DNA from 4 places in the Streptomyces sp. NPDC096048 genome. Region 2 is predicted to be linked to each of the others. Evidence: riboswitches for the same ligand, from Rfam matches in the RefSeq annotation. Region 2 holds a riboswitch; each other region holds the start of a gene.
What was found. Region 2 has a riboswitch for cyclic di-AMP ahead of ACIQ6R_RS31170 (peptidoglycan DD-metalloendopeptidase family protein). Riboswitches for the same ligand answer to the same signal wherever they lie in the genome.
Positions count from the first base shown of each region.

Region 1: it holds a riboswitch for cyclic di-AMP, as region 2 does, so the genes downstream of both, ACIQ6R_RS13680 (C40 family peptidase) here and ACIQ6R_RS31170 (peptidoglycan DD-metalloendopeptidase family protein) in region 2, are expected to answer to the same signal.
Region 3: it holds a riboswitch for cyclic di-AMP, as region 2 does, so the genes downstream of both, ACIQ6R_RS20060 (M23 family metallopeptidase) here and ACIQ6R_RS31170 (peptidoglycan DD-metalloendopeptidase family protein) in region 2, are expected to answer to the same signal.
Region 4: it holds a riboswitch for cyclic di-AMP, as region 2 does, so the genes downstream of both, ACIQ6R_RS17560 (transglycosylase family protein) here and ACIQ6R_RS31170 (peptidoglycan DD-metalloendopeptidase family protein) in region 2, are expected to answer to the same signal.

Region 1 covers NZ_JBIWGG010000004.1:524,957-528,511, reverse strand. Annotated here, with positions in the region: gene ACIQ6R_RS13690 (helix-turn-helix domain-containing protein) at 7-867, opposite strand; gene ACIQ6R_RS13685 (ATP-binding protein) at 1,082-1,573, shown strand; gene ACIQ6R_RS13680 (C40 family peptidase) at 1,665-2,138, opposite strand; cyclic di-AMP (ydaO/yuaA leader) riboswitch at 2,142-2,286, opposite strand; gene ACIQ6R_RS13675 (hypothetical protein) at 2,657-2,965, opposite strand; gene ACIQ6R_RS13670 (ATP-dependent Clp protease proteolytic subunit) at 2,973-3,555, opposite strand, start outside.
Region 2 covers NZ_JBIWGG010000013.1:4,177-7,731, reverse strand. Annotated here, with positions in the region: gene ACIQ6R_RS31175 (SGNH/GDSL hydrolase family protein) at 1-418, opposite strand, end outside; gene ACIQ6R_RS31170 (peptidoglycan DD-metalloendopeptidase family protein) at 623-1,585, opposite strand; cyclic di-AMP (ydaO/yuaA leader) riboswitch at 1,588-1,747, opposite strand; gene ACIQ6R_RS31165 (tyrosine-protein phosphatase) at 2,171-2,968, shown strand; gene ACIQ6R_RS31160 (DUF6126 family protein) at 2,991-3,113, opposite strand; gene ACIQ6R_RS31155 (helix-turn-helix domain-containing protein) at 3,110-3,555, opposite strand, start outside.
Region 3 covers NZ_JBIWGG010000007.1:17,949-21,503, reverse strand. Annotated here, with positions in the region: tRNA gene ACIQ6R_RS20070 (tRNA-Met) at 1-69, shown strand, start outside; gene ACIQ6R_RS20065 (PP2C family protein-serine/threonine phosphatase) at 260-1,492, shown strand; cyclic di-AMP (ydaO/yuaA leader) riboswitch at 1,736-1,892, shown strand; gene ACIQ6R_RS20060 (M23 family metallopeptidase) at 1,904-2,938, shown strand; gene ACIQ6R_RS20055 (aldo/keto reductase) at 3,076-3,555, shown strand, end outside.
Region 4 covers NZ_JBIWGG010000006.1:89,105-92,659, reverse strand. Annotated here, with positions in the region: gene ACIQ6R_RS17565 (transglycosylase family protein) at 19-1,044, shown strand; cyclic di-AMP (ydaO/yuaA leader) riboswitch at 1,227-1,393, shown strand; gene ACIQ6R_RS17560 (transglycosylase family protein) at 1,397-2,137, shown strand; gene eno (phosphopyruvate hydratase) at 2,397-3,555, shown strand, end outside.

The DNA.
Region 1 (3,555 bases), on a different contig from region 2:
GCCTCCTTACGCGCCTGCCGCTGTCGCGGCGATGAAGTCCAACGAGTCCTCGGGCGAAAGGGCATGGATCAGAAGGGCGTTGAAGGCCTCGGTATAGGCCTCTAGGTCTTCTTTCCGTTCGAGATGCAGGCTACTCGTCAAGTGGTCGAGAACAACCACGTCCAGATCCGAAGTGCTCGAAAAAGAGAAGATTACGAAAGGGCCGGTGACACCGATGTGCGCCCCGGCGGCAAACGGCAGTACCTGGAGCCGGACATGGGGCAGGCGCGCGGCCTCGACCAGGCGCGCCAGCTGACGGGACATGACACCGGGGCCGCCCACCTCGCGGCGCAGCACCGCCTCGTCCAGGACCGCGCTCAGCAGCAGCGGCGGCTGCGCCCGCAGTACGTCCTGCCGGGCCAGCCGGACCTCCACCAGCGTGTCCAGCCGCTCCTCCGGCAGCCCGTCCGCCGCGGCGCGCGTCACCGCGCGGGCGTACTCCGGTGTCTGCAGCAGCCCGGGGACCACCGTGGTCTCCAGTGTGCGCATCGCGCTCGCCTGGGACTCCAGGCTGATGAAGTCGCGGTAGGTCGGGGGCAGTACCCCGCGATAGGCGTGCCACCAGTGGTTCCGGCCGCCCGCGTCGTCGGAGCCCGCCAGCATCACCAGCAGCTCCCGCAGCTGGTCGTCGTCCACGCCGTACGCGTCCAGCAGTAACCGCACGTCGGCCGGTTTCGCCCCGCTCGTCCCGGTCTCGATCCGGCTGACCTTCGACTGGTGCCAGCCCACCAGCCGGGCCGCCTCGCCGCTGGTGATACCCGTCGACGTGCGCAGGGCGCGCAGTTCGGCGCCCAGCTTCCGACGGCGCACCACGGGGCCGTGCTGCATGGGCCACTCCCTTACTCCTTATGGGCCGCCCGAATACGCTCTGCCGTCGCAGAGTTCACCGCTTTGAGCGACAGATATATGCATATCTTGGTGGATCGCCGCCCTTCACCGGCCCGGTGATGGCAGTCTGGCGGCGAAGCACCAGTCCGGGACCGTACTCGAACCATCCGCTCCGTGTCCGGCTGCGGTCCCGTGGGAAAGGGACGACGTCGCCATGGCAGACCATCTGGAAGCATCCGTCACTCTGCCGAGCGATCCAGCCTCGGTGGCCGCCGCGCGTACCTATGTCGTCGGGACACTGGCGGAGTGGGGCCTGCCGCCGGAGACCGACGTGTCCGAAACCGTCCGGCTCATCGTTTCCGAGCTGACGACCAACGCGGTCCAGCACACGTTCGGACAGTCACCCACCTTCACCGTGGACCTCGTGCTCGACCGTGACGAGCGGCTGCGCATCGGTGTCACCGACAGCCACCCGCGGTTCCCCAAGCGCCTGCCCGCGGCCGTCCAGCAGGACAACGGCCGAGGCATGGTGATCATCCGCTGGCTGACGGCGGAGTGCGGCGGCAAGCTGAGAGTGCGGCCCACACGCGAGGGGGGCAAGACCGTCTCCATCGAACTGCCCTGGGCGCCGCCGGGCGGTCCGGTGCCCGCCGAACCGGCCACGGTCGCCGGGCAGGCCGTGGGAGGCCAGGAACCGCGGCGGTGACGCGCCGACGGCACCCGGCGCGTCCCAGGCGCATACCGCGCACCCGAGGGGGGCGACGGCGGGGCAGGACGCCGTCACCCCCTCGGGCGGGCTACTTGACCCGGCCGTACCAGACGCTGCCGGTCCAGATCTTCTGCAGACGCACCACGTCCCCGGTCTTCGGGGCGTGCCAGATCTTGCCCTTCCCGGCGTAGATGCCGACGTGGTAGACGCTGCGGCCCGAGTGGAAGAACACCAGGTCCCCGGTCTTGCGGTTCTTGGCGGAGATATGACGGGTCTGGTTGTACTGCTGGGCGGCGGTGCGCGGCAGCGTCTTGCCGGCCTTCTTGAACGAGTACAGCGTCAGCCCCGAGCAGTCGAACCTGCTTGGTCCGACGGCGCCCCATTTGTACGGCGCGCCCTTCTTGGAGGCGGCGATCTTGAGGGCCTTCGTCGCATGGCTCGCCGCGGCCGCCTCGGAGGCGACACCGGGAACCACTACGGAACCGCCCACGGCGGCGAGAGTGAGGGCCGAGGCCGTACCGGCACGGGCCATCAGCGACGGGACACGATTGAGCGCGGACATGCGCAACCCTTCGTCAGCCGCCTGTGAAGGATGACCTGTCGGATTCGGGCTGGCGAAGTTGCCCGGCCGCACGAGTGCGGCTTCACCCCAAGGGCTGCTCGGCCCGGTGCGTCTCCCACGGAGACGACCGTTCCGGCGACCCGTCGTGCTCGGGTCCTCCACTCCTGCCGATCCACTCCTGTCGACCGGTCGTCCGGGCGGCGGCAGGACTCGGCGTCCGCCCGGACCGCCCCGCCGCTGCGGCGGGGGCTTGTCGTCAGTCACGGATCTTGTCTCGCCCGAGGGGAAATTCCCAACGGAACGTGCCCTTTGTGTTGTTACTCACCACTCACCCGTTCGGGTGGACGGCGCTGTGTTCGAGCCATCGATGGGTGTGGTGACGACCCCGGGACCAGCGACGCAGTGGCTCATCCCGCTGTCCGGACACGCGGGTCGCGCAAGCTCGGCCGGTCGCAAATCGGAGGTGTTCCTACGCCGAAAGGCGGTAAGCCGTTCGGTCCGTTTCGACTGCGGGTGCCTCAACTGCCGGAACAGGGCGGAAGGCCGACTCGAGCCGTCCGCCGTTCACCGTCCAGCACGCGCAGCGCCCGGGCCAGGGTCGTGGCGTGCAGTTCCGTCTCGCTCCGCCGGTGCATCAGCGCCAGCGCGTCGCGCAGGGCGGCCGCCTTGCCGACCAGCGCCTGGGCGGCCCGCAGCCCGCGGTAGGTGTCGCCCTCCCGCGCGGGGTTGATGCGCCCGAGCAGATCGACGACGTCCAGGTACCGGTCGATCAGCTCCGCTTCGGCGCGGGTCAGGGCGGGCAGAGGCGGCAGCTCCGGTGGCAGCATGGCCGGATCACCTCGCGCCGGATGTCGGGGACACGGACCTGCGACTGGGCACGATCCGGTCCACCAGTCCGTACTCCAGGGCCTGTTGCGCGTCCAGGACGGTGTCCCGCTCGATGTCCGCGTTCACCTGTTCGGGGCTGCGCCCTGTGTGCCGTACGAGGATCTCCTCCAGGTGGGCGCGGACGCGGATCAACTCGTCGGCCCGGATGGCCAGGTCGCTCGCCTGCCCTTCCACCGGGACGGTGAGCGCGGGCTGATGGATGACCACCCGCGCGCCCGGCAGGACGGCGCGTTTGCCGGGTGTGCCCGCCGCCAGCAGCACCGCGGCGGACGAGCCGGCCTGTCCGAGGCAGGTCGTCTCCACGTCGCAGGCGACGTAGCGCATGGTGTCGTAGATCGCCGTCATCGCGGTGAAGGAGCCGCCGGGCGAGTTGATGTAGAGCGCGATGTCCCGGTCCGGGGCCTGGTGTTCCAGATACATGAACTGCGCCATCACGTCGTTCGCGGAGGTCTCGTCGACCGGCGCTCCGAGGAAGACGATCCGCTCCTCCAGCAGCTTCGAGTACGGGTCCGTCGTCCGGTTCCCGGCG
Region 2 (3,555 bases):
GCCCGTTGTAGGTCGCGATCTTGCCGCGCAGATGCTTGAGGACCGGCACCCCGCGGGTGTCGAAGCCGGTCGTCACCAGGACGGTGCCGGCCGCCGCGGTCAGCGCGGCCACCGCGCGCTCGAACCGCTCGGCCACCTCGTCCGGATCGGTGCCGGGCCGGATGATGTCGTTGCCGCCCGCCGCGAACGAGACCAGGTCAGGGGCGAGCTCGACGGCCCGGGGGACCTGTTCCGCCACGATCTGGTCGAGCAGCCTGCCGCGCACGGCGAGGTTCGCGTACCCGAACTCGCCCTCGGGTCGCCGGTCCGCGAGCAGCACGGCCAACCGGTCCGCCCAGCCGACGAACGCCCCGTCGGGGCCGGGGTCGCCGACGCCCTCGGTGAAGCTGTCCCCCACCGCCACGTACGACCCGATCACTTCTCTGCTGTCACTCTTCGAATCGTCTGCCACGTCGGCCCATGATTCACCTTGGAATGTGACCTACGCGACCGTAGGAAAGGGTTGACGGGCGGTGAGAAAAACCACGCCTAAAGTGTTGGTCAATCCCGGAATACACCGAAGGCCGGACCCGGGGATCGGGGTCCGGCCTTCAGCGGCGCGGAGGCCGCGCCCAAGCGGTCGTCAGAGAGAGACGCCGTGCGAGCGCAGGTACGCGATCGGGTCCACGTCCGAGCCGTAGTCCGGCGTGGTGCGGATCTCGAAGTGCAGGTGCGGACCGGTCACGTTGCCGGTGGCACCCGAGAGACCGACCTGCTGACCCGCCGTCACGGACTGACCGGCGGAGACGGAGAGCGAGGACAGGTGGGCGTACTGGGCGTAGTGGCCGTCGGCGAGCTGGATGACGACCTGGTTGCCGTACGCGCCGCCCCAGCCGGCGGAGACGACGGTGCCCGCGCCGACGGCCTTGAGCGAGGTGCCGGTCGGGACGACGAAGTCGGTGCCGGTGTGGTAGCCGCTGGACCACATGCTGCCGGTCTGGTGGTACGGGGTGCCGACGCTGCCGCCGGGCACGGGGGAGGTGAAGCCGCTGGTGGTGCCGGCCGACTGGGCGCTCGTGCGGGACGAGTCCGAGGAGGAGGTCTTCGCGGCGTCCGACGACTTCTCGGCCGGCTCGGACTTCTCGGAGGTCGCCTTCTTCGGCGCGGCGGGCTTCTCGGCCGGCCGCTCCGACTCGGCGGAGGACGAGGGGGCCGACGACTTGGCGGCCTGCTCGCCGACCGAGAGCTTCAGGCCGGGGTGGATCAGCGACGGGTCCGAGCCGACGGCGTCGCGGTTGTCCGAGTAGAGCTTCTTCCAGCCGCCCTCGACGTCCTGCTCGTCGGCGATCTTCGAGAGGTAGTCACCGCTCTTGACGGTGTACGTCCGCGAGTCGGAGTTCTTCTCGGCGCTGGCGCCGGTGGCCTTCTTCGCGGTCGTCGGTATGGACTGCACGGCCTGCTCGGAAACGGACTGCGCGGGAGCGGCCTGGGCGCCGGCGGCACCCAGCAGCGGGAGCGCGAGCGCGGCGCCGCCGGTTCCGGCGACGGCGATGGTGCGGGTCAGGCGCATGGCCCTGGTACGGCGGTGCTTACCCTTCGCGGGCATGGCGATTTCCTCTCCGGCGCCTACGAGGTGAGCTGTCGGGTGCGGGCTGGAGATGCCCGGCCGCGCCGAGACGCGGCTTAACCCCAAGCCGTTCCGGGAACCGGAACAGGCGGTTGTACCTGTGGGTCCCCCGTTCCTGCCGTGTACGGGTGGTGGATGAGTGCGGTCTCCGGTCGGCGGCAGGATTAGGCGTCCGTCCGGATCGGTGGTGAACGTAAGGGACCAAGACGCGCGGGGACAAGCGAGGGGTTCCATTGACAGGTGTTCCGTTTGATCCTTTACGGGAATTACCGGTCACCCTCCGTGGATTCGCGCAGTGCCCTTTTCCGTGAACAGCCTTGGAAACCGGCCCGATTACGTGGACATGACGAGCAACGCACGGTCACGGATATGACGCTGCTCACGCACCGTCCCCCCAGTCCCTCTTATTCCAACGCTAGTTGGAATGAAGGTGCCAATTCGGGCAGAAGGCTCAGATGCGAAGCAGTCGGACGACTGTGCCGCCGAGGCTCCCGGACCGTGCCGTATCTTCGAGTGGTGCCCGTCGGCGAGCAGCGCCGGCGGGGCGGAGTGGGAGGAGCCCCCGTGACGCAGCAGGTCCCGTCGACCGAACCCGAGCTGGCCGGTGTGCGTAACTTCCGTGACGTGGGCGGGCTGCCGACCGTGGACGGACGGCGAGTGCGGCAAGGGGTGCTGTTCCGCAGCGGCCACCTGGCGCACGCCACCGGGGAGGACGCCGCGTTCCTGGCCTCGCTGGGCCTGCACACCATCTTCGACTTCCGCAACGCGGCCGACCAGAAGCTCGAAGGTCCGGACGTCGAGCTGCCGGGTGTGCGCAATGTGAACCTGCCGCTGAGCGATCCGGCCGACGGTGCCGAGTTCTGGAAGATGGTCCGCGACGGCGACCTCGACCAGTTGCGCGAGATCCTCGCGGGCGACAAGGGCGCCAACCGGATGATCGGCTCCTACCGCATGATCATCAAGGAACGCACGGCGGAGCACTCCCGGGTACTGCACGCGCTCGCCGAGGACAGCGTCCCCGCCCTGATGCACTGCGCGGCCGGCAAGGACCGCGCGGGCCTGTCGATCGCGGTCACCCTGCTCGCCCTGGGGGTCGAGCGCGAGGCCGTCATCGACGACTACCTGAAGTCCAACGCCACGCACCGCCGCTACAAGGTGCGCCGCAGCGGCTCCGCCGCCTCGGCCTACTCCCCCGAGGTCATGGAGCTGCTCAGCCCTCTCTTCGACGCGCGCGCCGAGTACCTGGCGGCGGCCTTCGAGACCGTCGAGGAGACCTGGGGCGGGGTCGACGCCTACCTGGAGAAGGGCCTGCGGATCACTCCGGAGACCCGGGAGCGGCTGCGCGAGCGGATGCTGGACTGAGCCCACCGGCTCACCGACCGGCTCACCGGCTGTTGGCGCCCACCTCGAAGAGCAGGTAGATGAAGGCCGCGAGGACGTGCCCCACGACGAGGTAGACGAAGAGCCGTACCCAAAGGGCGCGCGGGAGCTTCTCCTGCGGGTTCATGGCGTTTCTCCAAGGGTGGAGTGGGGCGGCGCGGCGGCCGGGCCCAGGCACAGCGCGGCCGACGGGCTCTGCAGCAGGGTGTGGACGAAGAGGAGCTCGACCCCGTCGGCGTCCTGAGCGGCGATCCGGTGCGGGGTCAGCGAGTCGAAGTGCGCGCTGTCGCCCGGACCGAGCCGGTGCACGGTGTCCCCCAGGCGCAGACGCAGCCGGCCCCGCAGGACGTGCAGCCACTCCTCCCCGGGGTGCACCCGCACGATGTCGCCCTGCGAGCCGTGCGGCACATGGACCCGCAGGGCCTGCATCCCGCGACCGGCCCCGCCGGCCTGCCAGTACGTCCAGCCGCCCGCGAACGTCGGCTCCATGGCGTCGGCACGCACGACGGCATCCCGGTCCGCGGCCGTCTCGCCGAGCAGCTCCGAGACGGTCGTACCGTAGACACGGG
Region 3 (3,555 bases), on a different contig from region 2:
GGTGGAGCAGCTCGGTAGCTCGCTGGGCTCATAACCCAGAGGTCGCAGGTTCAAATCCTGTCCCCGCTACTCAAGGCCGAAGGCCGGAATCCATGAGGATTCCGGCCTTCGGTGTGTTTGCCCTTCGCACCCGCCTCTCGCACGTGCTCCGCCGCGTCACCCGCTCGGCCCTCACGGCTCGCCCCCCGTCCCCGCTCCGGGAAACCTGGAGTACGGGACGGCAAGCGGCGCGGACGTGCGGGGTGGCGGGAGACGAGTGGTGCGGCCAGGTGACGTGGAGGACGAGGGAGCGTACGCCCGGGCCGGCGGCCGGCTCCCCGGCGACCCCGTGCCCGACCCCGGCCTCGGCGGCGGCCCGGAGCGCGTGCCGCCGCTCGCCGGGCGGCCGGCCGCGGGGCTGCCGACCGCATCGCCGCCGCCGCGGCGGACCTCGTACGGGCGTGCCTTCGTGCGCCTGCTCCCCGTGCTGCTGATCGTCGCCGCCGTCCTGTACGACATCTTCACCCCGAGGTACTTCACCGCAGGGCCCCTCTACACGGCCGCGCCCCTGGTCGCCGCCCCGGTCTACTCACGGCGCGGCACGGTGCTCACCGGTGTCGCCGTGGTCGCCGCCGTCATCGGGCTGCAGCTGAGCAAGGGAGTCATCCACTACGTCGACTCCCTCACCGAGCTGATCACCATCGCGACGGTCGCCGTCCTCGCCGTCCTCGTGAACGGCTTCGTCCGCCGCACGGGCGAGCGCCTCGTCTCCGTCCGTGAGATCGCCGAGGCCGCCCAGCGCGCCGTGCTGCCCGAGCCCGCCGAGCGGATCGGCGGTTTCGAGATCGCCGCCTGTTACGAGGCCGCGCAGGCCGACGCCTTCATCGGCGGCGATCTGTACGCGGTGCAGGACAGTGCGCGCGGCATCCGGCTCATCGTCGGGGACGTGCGCGGCAAGGGCATGGGCGCGGTGGCCGCCGTCGCCGTCGTGATCGGCGCCTTCCGGGAGGCCGCCGAGCAGGAGGCGACGCTGGAGGCGGTGGCACAGCGACTGGAGCGTGCGCTGGCCCGCGAAGGAACCCGGCGGGACGGACTGGACGCCTTCGAGGGGTTCACCACCGCCGTACTCGCCGAACTCCCGCACGGCGACGGGATCGTACGCATCGTCAACCGCGGCCATCCGCCGCCCCTGCTGCTGTACGCCGACGGCACCCTGCGCCCGCTGCCCGCCCGGGAGTCGGCGCTGCCGCTCGGCATGGGTGAGCTGGGCGTGTGGCCCGACCGCGCGGAGGAGGCCGACTTCCCCGCCGGGGCCACGCTGCTGCTGTACACCGACGGGCTGTCGGAAGCGCGGGACGGGCGGGGCGAGTTCTACGAGCCGCACGCGCGGCTGGCCGGCCGCGTGTTCCGGCATCCGGCGGAGCTGCTCGGCACCCTCGCCGAGGACGTGCGCAGGCACTCCGGGGGTGGTATGGCCGACGACATGGCACTGCTCGCCGTACGGCGACCTTGATCGACATCACCGGACGTGACGGTCCGACCGCCCTGCGCATAACAACTGATGCACCATCAGAAACTTGTGCCGTGAAGGGGAATACCGAAGCGCGGTCAACTCGCCCGGTTTTCACCGATCGTGAGGCCTACGTCCGGGCCGGATCCGTTAATGATCAAGAGGAACGGCTTGGAATCCGAGCCCCGCGTCTATTAACGTTCGATAACGCAGCGCGGTCGTCCCAGCCGTCACAGAAGGCGGCTCCGTGCGCACGCGCCGAATCCCGCAAGGGAACCGGGGAACCACCACATTGGGGTGAATCGCTCGTACGACGCCGTGGAGACACGGCGGATATACGCGCGTAGGAGACCTTCCTGCTCCGAACCCGTCAGCTAACCCGGTAGGCGAAAGGAAGGAAAGGAGTACGCCCACGTGGCGTCCAACCGGCCTGCCCCCGAGGCCCCGTTCGTGCCCAGCGGGCACGACACCGACACCTTCGGCTACGACGTCCACCGCGCCGAAGAGGGCCCCTGGGAGGAGTGGAACCCCACCGCGGAGTCCATCCGCCCCGTACGCGGCCGGCACCGCGTCGCCAAGCAGCGCGGCGGGCTCGCCCGCAGCTCCACCGTCCTCGGCGTCGGTGTCATAGCCGCCGTCGGCGCGGGCGGCATGGCCAGTGCGCAGACCGGCAAGCCGCCGGTGTCGATCTCCATGCCGGACCTGCCGAACGTCGGCTCGCTCATCTCCGACGAGGAGAAGCCGGAGCCGGAGGGCTCCGCCACCCCGCTCAGCAGCATCGGCACGGTCGCCGCCGACACCTCCTCGGAGAGCGCCGCCGACGCCGGTGAGACGCTGCGGGCCCGGATCATGGCGCAGGCCGAGCAGCAGCAGACCCAGGTCGAGACCAAGGCCGCCGCCGAGGCCGCAGCCGCCGCCGAGAAGAAGGCCGCGGAAGCCGCCGCCAAGGCGGAGAAGGAGGCCGAGGCCAAAGCCGCCGCCGCCAAGAAGAAGGCGGAGGAGGAGGCCGCGAAGAAGGCCGAGGCCGAGCGGCTCGCGAAGCTGGCCAAGCAGTACACACTGCCGACCTCCTCGTACACGATCTCCTCCAGCTTCGGCCAGGCCGGCGCCTACTGGTCCTCCGGCTACCACACCGGTCTCGACTTCGCCGCTCCCACGGGCACGCTGCTCAAGGCGGTGCACAGCGGCACCATCACGTCGGCCGGGTACGAGGGGTCGTACGGCTACAAGACCGTGCTCACCCTCGACGACGGCACCGAGATCTGGTACGCCCACCAGTCCTCCATCAGCGTCAGCGTCGGCCAGAAGGTCACCACCGGTGACGTCATCGGCCGCGTCGGCGCCACCGGCAACGTCACCGGCGCGCACCTCCACATGGAGGTCCACACCAGCGGAGGCGGCGGTATCGACCCGATGGCGTGGCTGCAGAGCAAGGGCCTGACTCCCTGACCCACGCCGTTTCCGGCCCCACCGCCCCTGGTTCCGGCGGTCCTGACGGCGACCCCCCGACGCCAGGGCTGCCGGTTTGCGGGAACTTTGCCCCGCTTCCGGAATCGCCAGATCCGGTACGTTCGTTGACGCAGGACATGACTTCTCTGCGCAAGCTCGGCTCCTCCGACCTGGAGGTCTTCCCCCTCGCCCTCGGCGGGAACGTCTTCGGCTGGACCGCCGACCAGGACACCTCCTTCGCCGTCCTCGACGCGTACACCGCCGCGGGCGGCAACTTCCTCGACACCGCCGACTCCTACTCCGCGTGGGTCGACGGCAACAGCGGCGGCGAGTCCGAGACCGTCATCGGCAAGTGGCTCGCCTCCCGCGGCAACCGCGGTGACGTCGTCCTCGCCACCAAGGTCAGCCAGCACCCCGAGTACCCGGGACTGTCCGCCGCGAACATCAAGGCCGCCGCCGACGCCTCGCTGCGCCGCCTGGGCACCGACCACATCGACCTCTACTACACCCACTTCGACAAGCCCGAGGTGCCGGTGGAGGAGATCATCGGCGCGCTCGACGAACTGGTGAGGGCGGGCAAGGTCCGGCACATCGCCGCCTCCAACATCTCCGCCGAG
Region 4 (3,555 bases), on a different contig from region 2:
CTCGTGAAAGGTCGTCGCATGCTCTCCGGGAACGGTCGTCACCGCCGCCCCCGCCAGGCTCCCGCCCTGGTCGTCGCAGCCGGAGTGACCGGCTCCGCCATCGCGATCCCGCTTCTCGGCGCCACCGGCGCCCACGCGGCGGACGGGGCGAACTGGGACCGCGTCGCCGAGTGCGAGACCGGCGGTGCCTGGAGCCAGAACAGCGGCAACGGGTACTACGGCGGCCTGCAGCTCTCCCAGGACGCCTGGGTGCGGTACGGCGGTCTGGAGTACGCGCCGAGCGCCGATCAGGCCAGTCGCTCCCAGCAGATAAGAATCGCCGAGAAGCTGCGCGCGGACCAGGGCATCGCCGCCTGGCCGACCTGCGCCCTGCTCGCGGGCATGGGCAACGACTCGGCGTCCACGGACAACGGAACGGGTTCGACGGGTGACGGCGCGTCGGCGGAGCCGGAGGTGTCGGGCACGACCGAGTCGTCCGGCACGACCGAGTCGCCGGAGCCCACCTCCGGCGCACCCTCTTCGTCCCCTTCGCCGTCTTCGCCGTCTTCGCCCTCTTCGGCTCCCACGTCTGACTCCATGTCGGACAGTGGGGACGATTCGACCAAGTCCGACACGTCCCCCGACACCCAGTCCACGGAGAGTGTCGGCTCTCAGGGCGCCGACGCTTCACCCACGGCCTCTCCGGAGGTCGACGAAACGGACAAGGCAGGGCAGGGCGGCGGGAATTCGGTGCTCACCGACCCCGAGGACTCCGGCGCGGGCCGGCATCGTGGCGACAGTGCCGACGAGGGTGTGGCGGGCGGCCGCGCGGCCGAGTCGTCGGGGCGGCACGCCTCCCGCGGTGAGGGCGAGTCGCGAGAGGTCGTGGACGGCTCGTACACCGTCCGTTCCGGCGACAGTCTCTGGGGCATCGCCGACTCCCTTGAGGTCGACGGCGGGTGGCGCTCGCTGTACGCCGGCAACAAGGAGGTCGTCGGCATCGACCCGGACCACATTCTGCCCGGTCAGACGCTCACGGTCACGGGCGAATCGGGCGAAAAGTAGGGGCAGTTCGCGTCACGGTTCGAGACTGTATGTCCGTTTTGGATCACGTGAGAGATAGGTCTCAGAAGCCGTGATCGTCTTTGAAAATCCGCGGAGTGCGTGTCTACGGTCGTGACCGCTCGCCATCGCGGGCCCCGGCTGCCGCAACGCCGAATCCTGCCAGCGGCCGTCCGGGAACAGTCGTCGCGCAAGCGCCGAAGGCAGGAGCGGGGGACCCAAGGTAAGTGCCGCACCGGGCAGTTGAGCCGGAGCGGCTAGGGGTGGAGCCGAGTTCCGCGAGGAACCCGGCCGGGCAACTCAACCGGCCCGAACCCGACAGCTCACCTCGCAGGCGTCGGTGAGGGGATCAACCATGCTGTTTTCCGGCAAGGGCAAGCACCGCCGCCCGTCCAAGGCCACCCGTGTCATCGCCGTCGCCGGCGTCACCGGTGCCGCCGTCGCCGCCCCGCTGATGGCGGCCGGCAACGCCTCCGCCGCCACCGCGTCCGAGTGGGACGCCGTCGCCCAGTGCGAGTCCGGCGGCAACTGGTCCATCAACACCGGCAACGGTTACTACGGCGGTCTGCAGTTCTCCGCCTCCACCTGGGCCGGCTACGGCGGCACGCAGTACGCCGCCACCGCCGACCAGGCCAGCAAGGCGCAGCAGATCGAGATCGCCGAGAAGGTGCTCGCGGGTCAGGGCAAGGGTGCCTGGCCGGTCTGCGGCACCGGCCTGTCGAGCGCCGCGTACACCGGTGGCGGCTCCGGCGAGAGCCAGGACAGCGGCTCCTCGCAGAGCTCCGGCAGCTCCGAGAGCTCGCAGAGCGAGAGCAGCGGCTCCACCGCCGACCGCTCCTCCGAGCAGAAGGCCTCCCGCTCCGACGAGCGCCCGGCCGCCGAGCCGAAGGCCGAGAAGAAGACCGTCACCACCCCGACCGGCAAGAAGGTCGAGAAGGGCGACGGCGAGTACAAGGTCGTCAAGGGCGACACCCTCAGCTCGATCGCCGAGGAGCACGACGTCAAGGGCGGCTGGGCGAAGGTGTTCAAGCTGAACGACGACATCGTCGACGACGCCGACCTGATCTACCCGGGCCAGCAGCTGCACCTGAAGTAAGCGGCGGCTCCCGCGACTCCCGCCCCGGTGCGTGTTCCCCCGTACGCACCGGGGCGGGATTTTTACGCCCGCATCCCGAACGGGTTTCCGGAAACGTCTTTGTTCCGTTCGGAAACAATTTACTCTCGGTTCTGTCCAGCGGGTGGGCGATCGGCTGGCCGATCGCCCGGAGCCGGTTAGGCTCGGTCCCGCAGAGCCGCTGCGGTCCCGCGGGACCCGCGCGTCACACCGAAGCGTCACATTGAAGAAGGAGATGCTCGTGCCGTCCATCGACGTCGTCGTAGCCCGGGAAATCCTGGACTCCCGAGGCAACCCCACGGTCGAGGTCGAGGTCGGCCTCGACGACGGCAGCACGGGTCGTGCCGCCGTCCCGTCCGGCGCCTCCACCGGTGCCTTCGAGGCCATCGAACTCCGTGACGGCGATGCCAACCGTTACCTGGGCAAGGGCGTGGAGAAGGCCGTCCTCGCCGTCATCGAGCAGATCGGCCCGGAGCTCGTCGGCTACGACGCCACCGAGCAGCGCCTGATCGACCAGGCCATGTTCGACCTGGACGCCACCGACAACAAGGGCTCGCTGGGCGCCAACGCCATCCTCGGCGTCTCGCTCGCCGTCGCCCACGCCGCCTCCGAGGCCAGCGACCTGCCGCTCTTCCGCTACCTGGGCGGTCCGAACGCGCACCTGCTGCCGGTGCCGATGATGAACATCCTGAACGGCGGGTCGCACGCCGACTCGAACGTGGACATCCAGGAGTTCATGATCGCCCCGATCGGCGCGGAGTCCTTCTCCGAGGCCCTGCGCTGGGGCGCCGAGGTCTACCACACCCTGAAGAAGGTCCTGAAGAGCAAGGGCCTGGCCACCGGTCTCGGCGACGAGGGCGGCTTCGCCCCGAACCTCGGCTCCAACCGCGAGGCCCTCGACCTCATCCTCGAGGCGATCAAGGAGGCCGGCTACACCCCCGGCGAGCAGATCGCCCTCGCGCTCGACGTGGCCGCGTCCGAGTTCTACAAGGACGGCTCCTACGCCTTCGAGGGCAAGAACCGCACTGCCGCCGAGATGACCGAGTACTACGCCGAGCTGGTCGAGGCGTACCCGCTGGTCTCCATCGAGGACCCGCTGTTCGAGGACGACTGGGACGGCTGGAACACCATCACCGCCAAGCTCGGTGACAAGGTGCAGCTCGTCGGCGACGACCTCTTCGTCACCAACCCGGAGCGCCTGGCCCGCGGCATCGAGGAGAACTCGGCCAACGCCCTGCTCGTCAAGGTCAACCAGATCGGTTCGCTGACCGAGACCCTGGACGCCGTGGAGCTGGCCCAGCGCAACGGCTTCAAGTGCATGATGTCCCACCGCTCCGGCGAGACCGAGGACGTCACCATCGCCGACCTGGCCGTCGCCACCAACTGCGGCCAGATCAAGA